One region of the Streptomyces sp. NPDC058231 genome, then DNA from elsewhere that is predicted to be linked to it. Evidence: riboswitches for the same ligand, from Rfam matches in the RefSeq annotation. Region 1 holds a riboswitch; the other holds the start of a gene.
The links. Region 1 has a riboswitch for thiamine pyrophosphate ahead of ACFVXE_RS20360 (purine-cytosine permease family protein). Riboswitches for the same ligand answer to the same signal wherever they lie in the genome.
Positions count from the first base shown of each region.

Region 2: it holds a riboswitch for thiamine pyrophosphate, as region 1 does, so the genes downstream of both, thiC (phosphomethylpyrimidine synthase ThiC) here and ACFVXE_RS20360 (purine-cytosine permease family protein) in region 1, are expected to answer to the same signal.

Region 1 is NZ_JBHVWN010000029.1:29,927-35,341, forward strand. It holds gene ACFVXE_RS20345 (FadR/GntR family transcriptional regulator) at 1-566, opposite strand, end outside; gene ACFVXE_RS20350 (class I SAM-dependent methyltransferase) at 801-1,541, opposite strand; gene ACFVXE_RS20355 (crotonase/enoyl-CoA hydratase family protein) at 1,680-2,462, opposite strand; TPP riboswitch at 2,689-2,782, shown strand; gene ACFVXE_RS20360 (purine-cytosine permease family protein) at 2,774-4,180, shown strand; gene thiM (hydroxyethylthiazole kinase) at 4,257-5,066, shown strand; gene thiE (thiamine phosphate synthase) at 5,063-5,415, shown strand, end outside.
Region 2 is NZ_JBHVWN010000005.1:186,577-191,991, forward strand. It holds gene ACFVXE_RS05745 (metallophosphoesterase) at 1-193, shown strand, start outside; gene ACFVXE_RS05750 (hypothetical protein) at 375-1,199, shown strand; gene ACFVXE_RS05755 (hypothetical protein) at 1,303-1,704, shown strand; gene thiC (phosphomethylpyrimidine synthase ThiC) at 1,928-3,718, opposite strand; TPP riboswitch at 3,711-3,844, opposite strand; gene ACFVXE_RS05765 (YibE/F family protein) at 3,917-5,257, shown strand; gene ACFVXE_RS05770 (SsgA family sporulation/cell division regulator) at 5,338-5,415, opposite strand, start outside.

The sequences.
Region 1 (5,415 bases):
AGCGCCCGCAGGATCAGCGGACGCACCGACTCGCGCACGGCCGAGGTGAGGGTGGAGTTCAGTTCGTTGCCGGAGCTGCGGGCGATCTGGACATGGAACCGGGTGTCCAGCTCGTTGAACTCGGCCACGCCGACACCCGGCTCCGCCATCCGCGCGAGCAGCTCGTCGGCCTCGTCCAGGTCCGCCTCGGAGGCATGCGTGGCCGCCGCCTCGAAGCTGGACCTCTCCAGCACGACGCGCGCTTCGAGGACGTCCTCCAGGCTGTAGCTGCCGAGGGCGAAGTGCAGCCGCAGCAGCCGGCCCAGGGCCCCGTCGGGGTTGCGCACGATCCGCGCCCCGGCATCGGGGCCGCGCCCGGGCTGGGCGACGAGCACCCCGATCGTCTCCAGCACCCTCAGCGCCTCGCGCAGCGCGGACCTGCTGACCCCGAGCACCGGTGCCAGTTCGCGCTCCGGCGGCAGCCGGTCGCCGGCCTTGAGCTCGCCGGCGAACACCCGCTCCTCGATGCTCTGGAGCACCAGCTCGTGCGTACGGGACTGCCGTACGGGTTGCCACTCGACGGGCATCCGTCACCACCTGCCTCGTCCGGAACCTTCCGACGAAGGTCATCCCTGGCGTCCGATTGTTCAACTATGTCACACAAGGCATGTGGTCGGACCAAAGACGAGAGAGGGCTCCCAGCGGCCCCTGATCACACCGGAAACTGGCCGCGCCCGCACCTGAGCCCACTGCGTCCGCTGCGGGAACCACGCCCTCGACGGAGCGGGGCGGCGCGCCGGCGCACACCGGGCCCGCGCCGGTCAGGCGAGGACGAGCAGGTCCATCCAACTGGTCGCGGGCTGGTCCGGATCCTCCGCCACCGCCTCGCGCAGCCGTGCCATGCCGCGCCGGAACTCGTCGTCGGTGATGCCGCGCAGTTTGGCGTCCGAGTCCCGGCGGATCCGGTCGGCGAACTGTGCCAGGTTCGCGGCGCTCTGCTGCGGTACTGAGCGCAGCGCCACGTACGGGAATCCGGCTGCGGCGAACGCGGTGCGGATCTGCTCGACGGTCGGATACGTGTCGACGATCCGGGCGGTCTCGGGGAAGAACCGCACACGCAGGTCGCGCTCGCAGCGACCGGGGAACGAATTACGGATCAGAACCGGGGCGCCCGGCTTCAGCGCCCTGCGCAACTCGCGTGCGGCGGTGGCCGGATCGGAGACATGGTGGATGACCGATCCGAGCCAGGCCGCGTCCGCGCAGCCGTCCGGCACGGGCAGCGCCTCGGCACGTCCGGGGAGGACCTCGATGTCCGGGGTGTCGGGGATCAGGGCGCGCATGGCGTCCGACGGCTCGACGGCCAGCACGCGGACACCGAACCAGTCGCTGAACGCGGAGGCGAACGCCCCGGTGCCGGCTCCGACGTCCAGGACCGTACGTCCGGGGGCCAGGTCCACCGCGGAGGCGATGGCGTCGCGCCAGTCCGCGAGACCGGCGCGAGGAATCTCGCGCGCCTCGCGGTACTCCTCGGCGAAGGCACGACCCTCGGCGGTCCCCGTCATGTCGCCCCTGCCTCACGGCTGTCGATGCGCCGGACAACGGCGAGCCGTCGTCCGGTCCCGGCCCCGGATGCTAACGAGCCGCTCTTCGAATTATCTAGACCAAAGCTCTCGTGGGACACGTTCCGGCATCCGGCCGGTTCAGTCGGCGAAGGTCCCGTGGCGGCCCGCACCGCCGCCGAACCGGTCGGCACCCGCCTGGGTCTCCCCGGCGGTGAGCGGGACCAGGCCGTGCCGGTACTCGGCGGCCAGGGCATCCGGTTCGCTCAGACCGTGCTGTTCACGCACGGAGAGCCGGTCGTGGCGCAGGCAGAGCTGCGGGAACGCGGCGATCTCCGCGGCGAGCCGTTCCGCCGCCCGGCGGGCTTCTCCGGACGGCACCAGCCGGTTGGCGAGCCCGATGTCGTACGCCTCGGCGGCCGCGACCGGACGGCCGGTGAGAATCATGTCCATGGCGCGGCTCTCACCGATCAGCCGCGGCAGACGCACCGTTCCTCCGTCCACCAGCGGAACACCCCAGCGGCGGCAGAAGACCCCGAAGACCGCGTCCTCCTCCACGACCCGCAGATCGCACCAGACGGCGAGTTCCAGGCCGCCGGCCACCGCGTGTCCGGAGACCGCGGCGATGACGGGTTTGCTCAGCCGCATCCGGGTGGGCCCCATCGGCCCGTCCCCGTCGGCGAGGACCTTGTTGCCGCGCTCCGTACCGATGCCCTTGAGATCGGCCCCGGCGCAGAATGTGCCGCCCTCGCCCCAGAGAACGGCGACGGATGCCTCCGGATCGGCATCGAACCGGCGGAAGGCGTCGGCCAGTTGGGCCGCGGTCGGTCCGTCGACTGCGTTGCGGACCTCGGGGCGGCTGAGGACCACCGTGAAGACGGGGCCGTCCCTCTCGATCCGCACCGCCGGAGCTTGCTCGGTCACCGGTTCTCCCGTAAAGCGGTCTCGCAGGGCCGCCCGGCGGAGGATTCCGACGACCGGAGTACCGGATGGTACCGACGGAGTGCGCGGTCGTGGCCGCCTTCCCGCCAACCGGGCGGGATGCCCGGGCGGAGGCACACGGTGCGTCCGCACCATGGACGGCACGTCGAGCCGTCGCCGCACACTCTTCCGTACCGGCGTCGAAAAGGATCGGGTTAGTCTGTCCGTACTACCGGACACGGGGTGCCCCGCCGAGGGCTGAGATCACACCCGTCGAACCTGAACCAGTTCGTACTGGCGGAGGGATGTCTTTCATGCCTGTGACGCATGTTTCCGGCGGTCTGCCCACCGACACCGGGCAGACCGTCTTCGACGGCAGGATGCCGGCGGCCCCCGGCGACCTGAGCGTCGAGACGCACGGCATCGAACCGGTCCCCGAGAGCAACCGTTACGGCGGTCCCGGGCGCCTGTTCACCGTATGGTTCGCCCCCAATCTGACGATGACGGGCGTGTTCACCGGCACCGTCGGCATCGCGCTCGGCCTGGACTTCGCCACGGCGCTCGCCGCCGTCGTGCTGGGCACCGTGATCGGTGCGGTGCCCACGGCCTATCTGGGCACCTGGGGCAGCCGGACCGGCGCCGGGCAGCTGCCGCTGGCGCGCCTCGCGTTCGGCCGCGCCGTGACCGTACCCGGCATCCTGCAGTGGCTTTCCTCGGTCGCCTGGGACGCGCTGATCGGACTGTTCGGCGGGGACGCGCTCGCGCGGCTGTGCGGCTGGCCGTTCTGGCTCGGCGTCCTGGTCATGATGCTGGCCCAGGGCGCCCTCGGTGTGCTGGGCTACGAAGCCATCCACCGGCTCCAGATCGTGATGACCTTTGTGCTCGCCGCAGCGTTCGCGCTGATCGCGTGGCGGCTGCTCGACGGGGTCCACCCGGTCGGCGCGGGTACCGCGCACGGTGCCGATCAGGCCGGCGCTTCCGTCCTCACCAGCACCATCGCGCTGAGTCTGACCCTGTCCTGGGCCCCATACGCCAGCGACTTCAGCCGCTACCTGCCGCGCACCACCTCGCGCCCCCGCATGTTCTGGTACACGATGCTCGGCCTGGTGATGTCGTTCGTGGCCGTCCAGGCGCTCGGGCTGCTGGGCGCTTCCGTGCTCACCGACCAGACCGCCGCGGGTGTGGACAAGCTGCTGGGCGGCGGTGTGCTCAGCGCGTTCGGGCTGCTCGCCGTGGCACTGGCGGCCCTCTGCAGCAACGCCATGAACGACTACAGCGGGTCCCTGGCCCTGCAGACCGTCGGGGTGCGCATTCCGCGGCCCGTGGCCGCCGCGCTCGCCGCGGCACTCGGCTTCCCGCTGGTGCTGTGGATGCATGCCGCGGACACCACGGCCCGCTTCCAGAACGTGCTGCTCTTCGTCGGCTACTGGATTCCCGGGTTCGTGGCGATCGTCATCGTCGACTGGCTCGCCCGGTCCCGGGCGCGGGGCGGCGCCGCGATCGACCTCGCGGCCGAAACCGGCCGTCCCCAGTCCGGATGGATCGCGCTGCCGGCATTCGTCATCGCCTTCGCCGCGGCCGTACCGTTCATGGACACCAGCCTGTACGTGGGTCCGGTGGCGTCCGCCCTGCACGGCGCCGACCTCTCCTACTACGTGGCATTCCTCGTGGCGCTCGCCGTCTACGCGCCGCTGCGGCTGCGCCGCCGCCCACAGCCCTGATCCGGCTCGCAACCGGCGGAGGACCCCGGCGTCCCCGCCACCGGAACGACACCCCCTCCCCACGGAGCGACATCCCATGCCCTCGACATCCGCCGATCTCGCCGCCTTCGTCCCGCAGGCTCTCGCCCGCGTGCGGGCGGACGCCCCGTTGGTCCAGTGCCTGACCAACTCGGTGGTCACGGGGTTCACCGCCAATGTCCTGCTCGCGCTGGGCGCCTCACCGGCCATGGTCGACATCCCGGACGAGGCCGGTCCGTTCGCCCGGATCGCCTCCGGTGTCCTGGTCAACCTCGGCACCCCGCACGCCGAGCAGCGCTCCGCCATGACCGAGGCCGCGCGGGCAGCGGCCTCGGCCGGTACGCCGTGGGTCCTCGACCCGGTGGCGGTGGGCGCGCTTCCGGTCCGTACCGCGCTGGCACGGGAACTCCTGGGCCTGCGACCGGCGGTGATCCGGGGGAACGCGTCCGAGATCATCGCGCTCGCGGGCGCGGGCGGCGGCGGCCGTGGCGTGGACTCATCCGACGACGTCGCGGCCGCCGAGGAATCGGCGCGCGAGCTGGCCGGCAGGACCGGCTGTGTCGTCGCCGTCTCCGGCCCGGTGGACGTCGTCACCGACGGGGAGCGGTCCGCCAGGATCGCCAACGGGCATGCCCTGTTGACGCGGGTGACGGGAGGCGGCTGCGCACTGGGGGCGGTGATGGCGGCGTTCGCAGCGGTCGACGAGGACCGGTTCGCCACGACGGTGGCCGCCGTGGCCGCGTACACGGTGGCCGCCGAGCAGGCCGCGAAGGAGGCGTCCGGCCCCGGCAGCTTCGCCGTCGCGTTCCTGGACGCACTCGCCGCACTGGGAGGGACGGATCTCGCCGGACGGATGGCTCTCGCATGACCGCGGCACCGGTCGATCTGTCGGTCTACCTGGTCACGGACACGGCCCAGTGCGCCGCCCACGGCCGGAGCGTGGCCGGAACCGTCGCCCTGGCAGTGGCCGGAGGCGTCACCGCCGTGCAGATCCGGGAGAAGCACGCCGACGGCGGGGAGTTCCTGCGCACGGTGCTTGAGGTGGCCGCCGTACTCCCCGAACGAGTGGCGCTGATCGTCAACGACCGGGTGGACGTGTTCCTGGCGGCCCGTGCCGCCGGCGCACGTGTGACGGGGGTTCACGTCGGCCAGTCGGATCTGCCACCCGCCGCCGTACGCGAACTGATCGGGGAGCACGCGGTTCTGGGCCTGAGCGC
Region 2 (5,415 bases), on a different contig from region 1:
ACAGCGCATCGTCCATGGGCACAGCCCCATTCCGTATCTGCTCGGCGAGGTCGGCTCGGAGGACGGCGAGGACAGCGCCGGCCCGCTGGTGGAGGGTCCGCACGTCTACGCGGGCGGGCTCGCCATCGCCATGGACGGTGGCGTGACCATGGCCGGAAAGCTACTGGTCGTCCAGCTGCCCCTGCATGACTGACGGTCTGCGGGGAAGACGCATCCCGACCTGACCACGCCGACCACCGGGCCTATTTACGGAAACCCCCTGTCACCCCGTGCCGTGGGCGCTCTACCATCGGCGTATCAGTAGCAGGCTCTCCTCCGTTTCTGCCCAACTTCCCGGTCCAAGCGGGTAATCAGGCCCAACGGAGCATCGGGGGATGCAGATGAACAGCGCTCCGCACCTGCTGGCCGAGGACCGACCCGAGTACGAGCGGATCCTCGGCGACGCGCTGCGTCACGCTCACGAACGACCGGATCTCGCCACAGTCGGCGAACGGCTCAACCCGGAACAGCTGCGCACCATGGCGCTCAACGCAACCGCCCTGATCACCGCGGCGTCCGCGACCGAGTACGAGCACTACGTGAAGGCCCGGGCCGAGCTCCGCGGACCTGCCGCCGACTCAGCCCAGGGCTCGGGTCTGGGGTCCGACGCGGACGATCCGGACCGGCCGGGCGCCGGGATAGGGGCAGTCGTCACCGTCCTGGCACCGATGCTCGCCGGCACCGCCGCACTGATCTTCCTGCTCGTCGGCTACATCCTGAAGATACTCAGCCCACCCCCCTCGTTCGCCGACACCATGGTCACCGCCGGCTGGTTCTTCGCCGCGGTGACGGCCGCCGCGATACTGGCCGCCGCCGTCGGACTGCTCATCACCGCGGTGCGCAACGGATCGACCTCACTGCCCGCCGAGGACATCGAGGACGAACTGCCTGAGGAGGTGGCGCGTGCCAGGGAGGCCTGGCGTCATGCGCTGCTGGAGCGCGGCATACTGCCGTTCCTGCGGGACGCGCTCGCCGATCCCACGGCCGGTGCCGCGTCGCGTACGCCTCACCCCTCGGCCAACCGCATCCCGAAGATCGGATACAGCAGCCCGGACTTCTCGGGCCCGGACGAAGGTCCGGCCGCAGGCCCCCGGCCGTCGTTCACGAGCCCGGACTTCACCAGCCCGGACTTCGGCGGCCCGGAACACACCCCGGAATGACCGGCCGCTCCGCCCGGCGGAACCCTGCCGTGAACGGCGATGTCCGGCAGCTGCATGATGACCGTGCCGGCCGTCGGTGGCCAGGCCCGGAGCGGGGGTGCGCATGGCTGAGACCGAGGAATCCCGGAGACCGCCACAGCGGCTCTGGGCCCACGAGCCCTCGTGGCCGCCTCGCCCCGCCCCGCCGAAGCGGCGGCGGTCGAACCTCTTCCTCACCGTCGTCGGGCTGGCGATCGGAGCGGCAGTCGTCGTCATCGTGCCCGCGGTACTCCTCGCCCTACTGATTCTCGGCCGCTGGTTGACCGCACCGCCGGTGCCCGACGGCGAGCCCCTGCGGCTGGCGAAGACCGAACTGGTGGGAACGTGGCAGGACGAAGACGGCGGACGTCTGGTGGTGGCCGGGGACGCCACGTTCAGCGCCGTGGACGTCTGCGGCGACTATTCGGACGGCGCCACCGGCGCCCAATCCGGCTTCGATCTCGCTTCCACCATGAGCGGTCAGTAGCAGTCGCACCGGTACGCGCCCGGCGGTGGCGGGGCCCGGTACGCGCCCGCCACCGCTCACCTTGCGGCCGGCGCTGACCGCGCGCAATCCGCCGAGATGTAGTCGAGATACCGCATCCATCGGTCGGCCGGGCGGAGCCTCGTACCGGGTACGAGCCGTCCGGTCGGAGCGAAGGGCCCGCGACTCCCCCATGAGGTCGCGGGCCCTCCTGTGGGGTGCCGAATCAGTCCGCCAGCGGCAGGTAGACCCGGTTCCCGGCGGCCGCGAACTCCTTGGACTTCTGGAGCATGCCCTCGGCGATCTCCTCGCCCGACGCGGTCGGCTCGTCACCGCCGAACTGCTCCGTGATGCTTCTGCTGATCTTCATCGAGCAGAACTTCGGGCCGCACATGGAGCAGAAGTGCGCCGTCTTCGCGGGCTCGGCGGGCAGCGTCTCGTCGTGGAACTCCCGTGCCGTGTCCGGGTCGAGCGCCAGGTTGAACTGGTCCTCCCAGCGGAACTCGAACCGCGCGTCCGACAGCGCGTCGTCCCAGTCCTGCGCCCCCGGATGCCCCTTGGCGAGGTCCGCCGCGTGGGCGGCGATCTTGTACGTGATGACGCCCGTCTTCACGTCGTCCCGGTCGGGCAGGCCCAGGTGCTCCTTGGGCGTGACGTAACAGAGCATCGCCGTACCCCACCAGGCGATCATCGCGGCGCCGATGCCCGAGGTGATGTGGTCGTACGCCGGGGCGACATCGGTGGTCAGCGGGCCGAGCGTGTAGAAGGGCGCCTCCTCGCAGATCTCCTGCTGGAGGTCGATGTTCTCCTTGATCTTGTGCATCGGGACATGGCCCGGGCCCTCGATCATCGTCTGGACGCCGAACCGCTTGGCCACCGAGTTGAGTTCGCCGAGCGTACGCAGTTCTGCGAACTGTGCCTCGTCGTTGGCGTCGGCGATGGAGCCGGGACGCAGCCCGTCGCCCAGCGAGTACGTCACGTCGTACGCCGCGAGGATCTCGCAGAGCTCCTCGAAGTTCTCGTACAGGAACGACTCCTTGTGGTGCGCGAGACACCAGGCCGCCATGATCGATCCGCCGCGGGAGACGATGCCGGTCTTGCGGCGGGCGGTCAGCGGGACATACGGCAGCCGTACGCCGGCGTGCACCGTCATGTAGTCGACGCCCTGCTCGGCCTGTTCGATGACGGTGTCCTTGTAGATCTCCCAGGTCAGCTCCTCCGCCCTGCCGTCGACCTTTTCGAGGGCCTGGTAGAGCGGCACGGTCCCGATCGGGACCGGGGAGTTGCGCAGCACCCACTCACGGGTGGTGTGGATGTTGCGGCCGGTGGAGAGATCCATGACCGTGTCGGCACCCCAGCGGGTCGCCCAGGTCATTTTCTCGACCTCCTCCTCGATGGAGGAGGTGACTGCCGAGTTCCCGATGTTGGCGTTGACCTTGACCAGGAATCGCTTGCCGATGATCATCGGCTCGATCTCCGGGTGGTTGACGTTGGCCGGCAGGACCGCCCGGCCGGCGGCGATCTCGTCGCGCACGATTTCGGGTCCGACGTTCTCCCGGATCGCCACGTACTCCATCTCCGGAGTGATCTCGCCCCGGCGGGCGTACGCGAGCTGGGTGACCGGCCGGCCGTCGCGGCTGCGGCGCGGCTGGCGCGGGCACCCGGGGAAGACCGCGTCGAGGTTGCGCAGTCCGCCACGGGGCGAGGTGTGCTTGAGCCCGTCGTCCTCGGGGCGGACCGGGCGGCCCGCGTACTCCTCGGTGTCACCGCGGGCGGTGATCCAGTTCTCCCGCAACGGCGCGAGGCCGCGGCGCACGTCGGTATCGGTGGTGGGATCGGTGTACGGACCCGACGTGTCGTACAGCGTCACGTCCTTGCCGTTGGTGAGGTGCACCTGCCGGACCGGCACCCGGAGGTCCGGGCGCGAGCCCTGGACGTATCCCTTGTGCCAGCCGATGGACTTCCCGGCCTCGTCGCCCCGGTTCGAGGCAGGCGTGCGTGCATCCGATGTGGTCATGAGACCTACTCCCTACGCCGGCATTACCCGGTAACAGGTTCAGCGGTCGGCGCAGCCTTCCCCGTACGGATGTACGGATGTCAGCGCCCTCTCAGCCCGGTGCTCCGAGCTCCCGCGTGTGCAAAGGTGCGACCACGCTAACGCCCGGAGCGGCGTACTGAACAGAGGGCCTCTTCCCTTCTTGCGATGATCCCCCCTGTGACGTCCCTCCAGAGTGACCCCGGAACGCAGGAACACCAGCACCACAGCCACTCGCACGGCCACGGTCCTGCAGCGCCGGTCTCCCAGCATTTGCGCAAGGTCATCGCGGCCGTACTGATCCCGTTCGCCGCCGCGGTCGTTGTCGGTCTGGTGGTGCTCTGGCCGGGCGGTGCGCCCGCGCACGAGCGCACCGGTGTCGGCTTCGACCGGCAGACCCAGCAGGGCAAGGTGGTGAGTGTCGAGACGGTCGGATGCGAGGACGTGAACGCCTCGCAGGCACCCGTGACCGGTGACACCGCGGCGTCCTCGGGGGGATCGGCCACCGGCCGGGAACCGGGGCTGTGCAAGAAGGCCTCGGTCCGTGTGACGACCGGACCCGACGAGGGACGGAAGTTCGTCGAGATCGTCCAGCCCGGCGCCCCGCGTCAGTTGCGTGAGGGGCAGGGCGTGGTCGTGGCGTACGCCCCCGACGCACCGCACGACCTGCAGTACTCCGTGACGGATGTGGACCGCAAGTTCCCGATGGTGCTGCTGGCCGGTATCTTCGCGCTCGCGGTGGTCGTGGTCGGCAGGCTGCGCGGGGTGATGGCGCTGGTCGCCCTCGCCGTCTCCTTCGCCGTACTGACCCTGTTCATCCTCCCGGCCGTGCTCCAGGGGTCGAATCCGCTGCTGGTGGCGGTCGTCGGGGCCGGCGCGATCATGCTCATCGCGCTCTACATGTGCCACGGAGTGACCGCCCGCACCTCGGTCGCGGTCATCGGCACGCTGATCTCACTGCTGCTGATCGGACTGCTCGGTTCGCTCTTCATCGGCTGGGCGAGCCTGTCCGGGAACACCGATGACAGCACCGGTCTGATCCACGGGCTGTACCCGCACATCGACATGAGCGGTCTGCTGCTGGCCGGCGTCATCATCGGTTCGCTGGGTGTGCTCGACGATGTGACGGTCACCCAGACGTCGGCGGTCTGGGAGCTGCACCAGGCGGATCCGTCGATGGGTGTGCGGAAGCTGTACCGCGCGGGGATCAGGATCGGCCGCGACCACATCGCCTCCGTGGTCAATACGCTGGTGCTCGCCTATGCCGGTGCCGCGCTTCCCCTGTTGCTGCTGTTCTCGATCGCGCAGAGCAGCGTGGGGGCGGTGGCCAACAGCGAGCTGGTGGCGGAGGAGATCGTCCGGACGCTGATCGGCTCGATCGGCCTGGTCGCCTCGGTGCCGGTGACGACGGTGCTCGCGGCGCTGGTGGTCTCCGCGGACCGCACAGATCCCGGCGCGGAAGCCGTGGCTTCAGGACCTGTACGGGGCGGAAGGGGCCGGCGTCGCAGGGCGAGGCGTTGAGCGTCTCGACGTGGAGCACATATCACCCGTTCGGCAGAGGCTGCGTTCGACCGGCCGGCGGGGCGTCGGCGCGGTCTCCTTCAACCGGCGTTCTGTTCCTTGGCCAGAATGCGGCCCAGAGCGTCTTCCAGACTGCCCTCGAAGTCACTCAGCGTGCA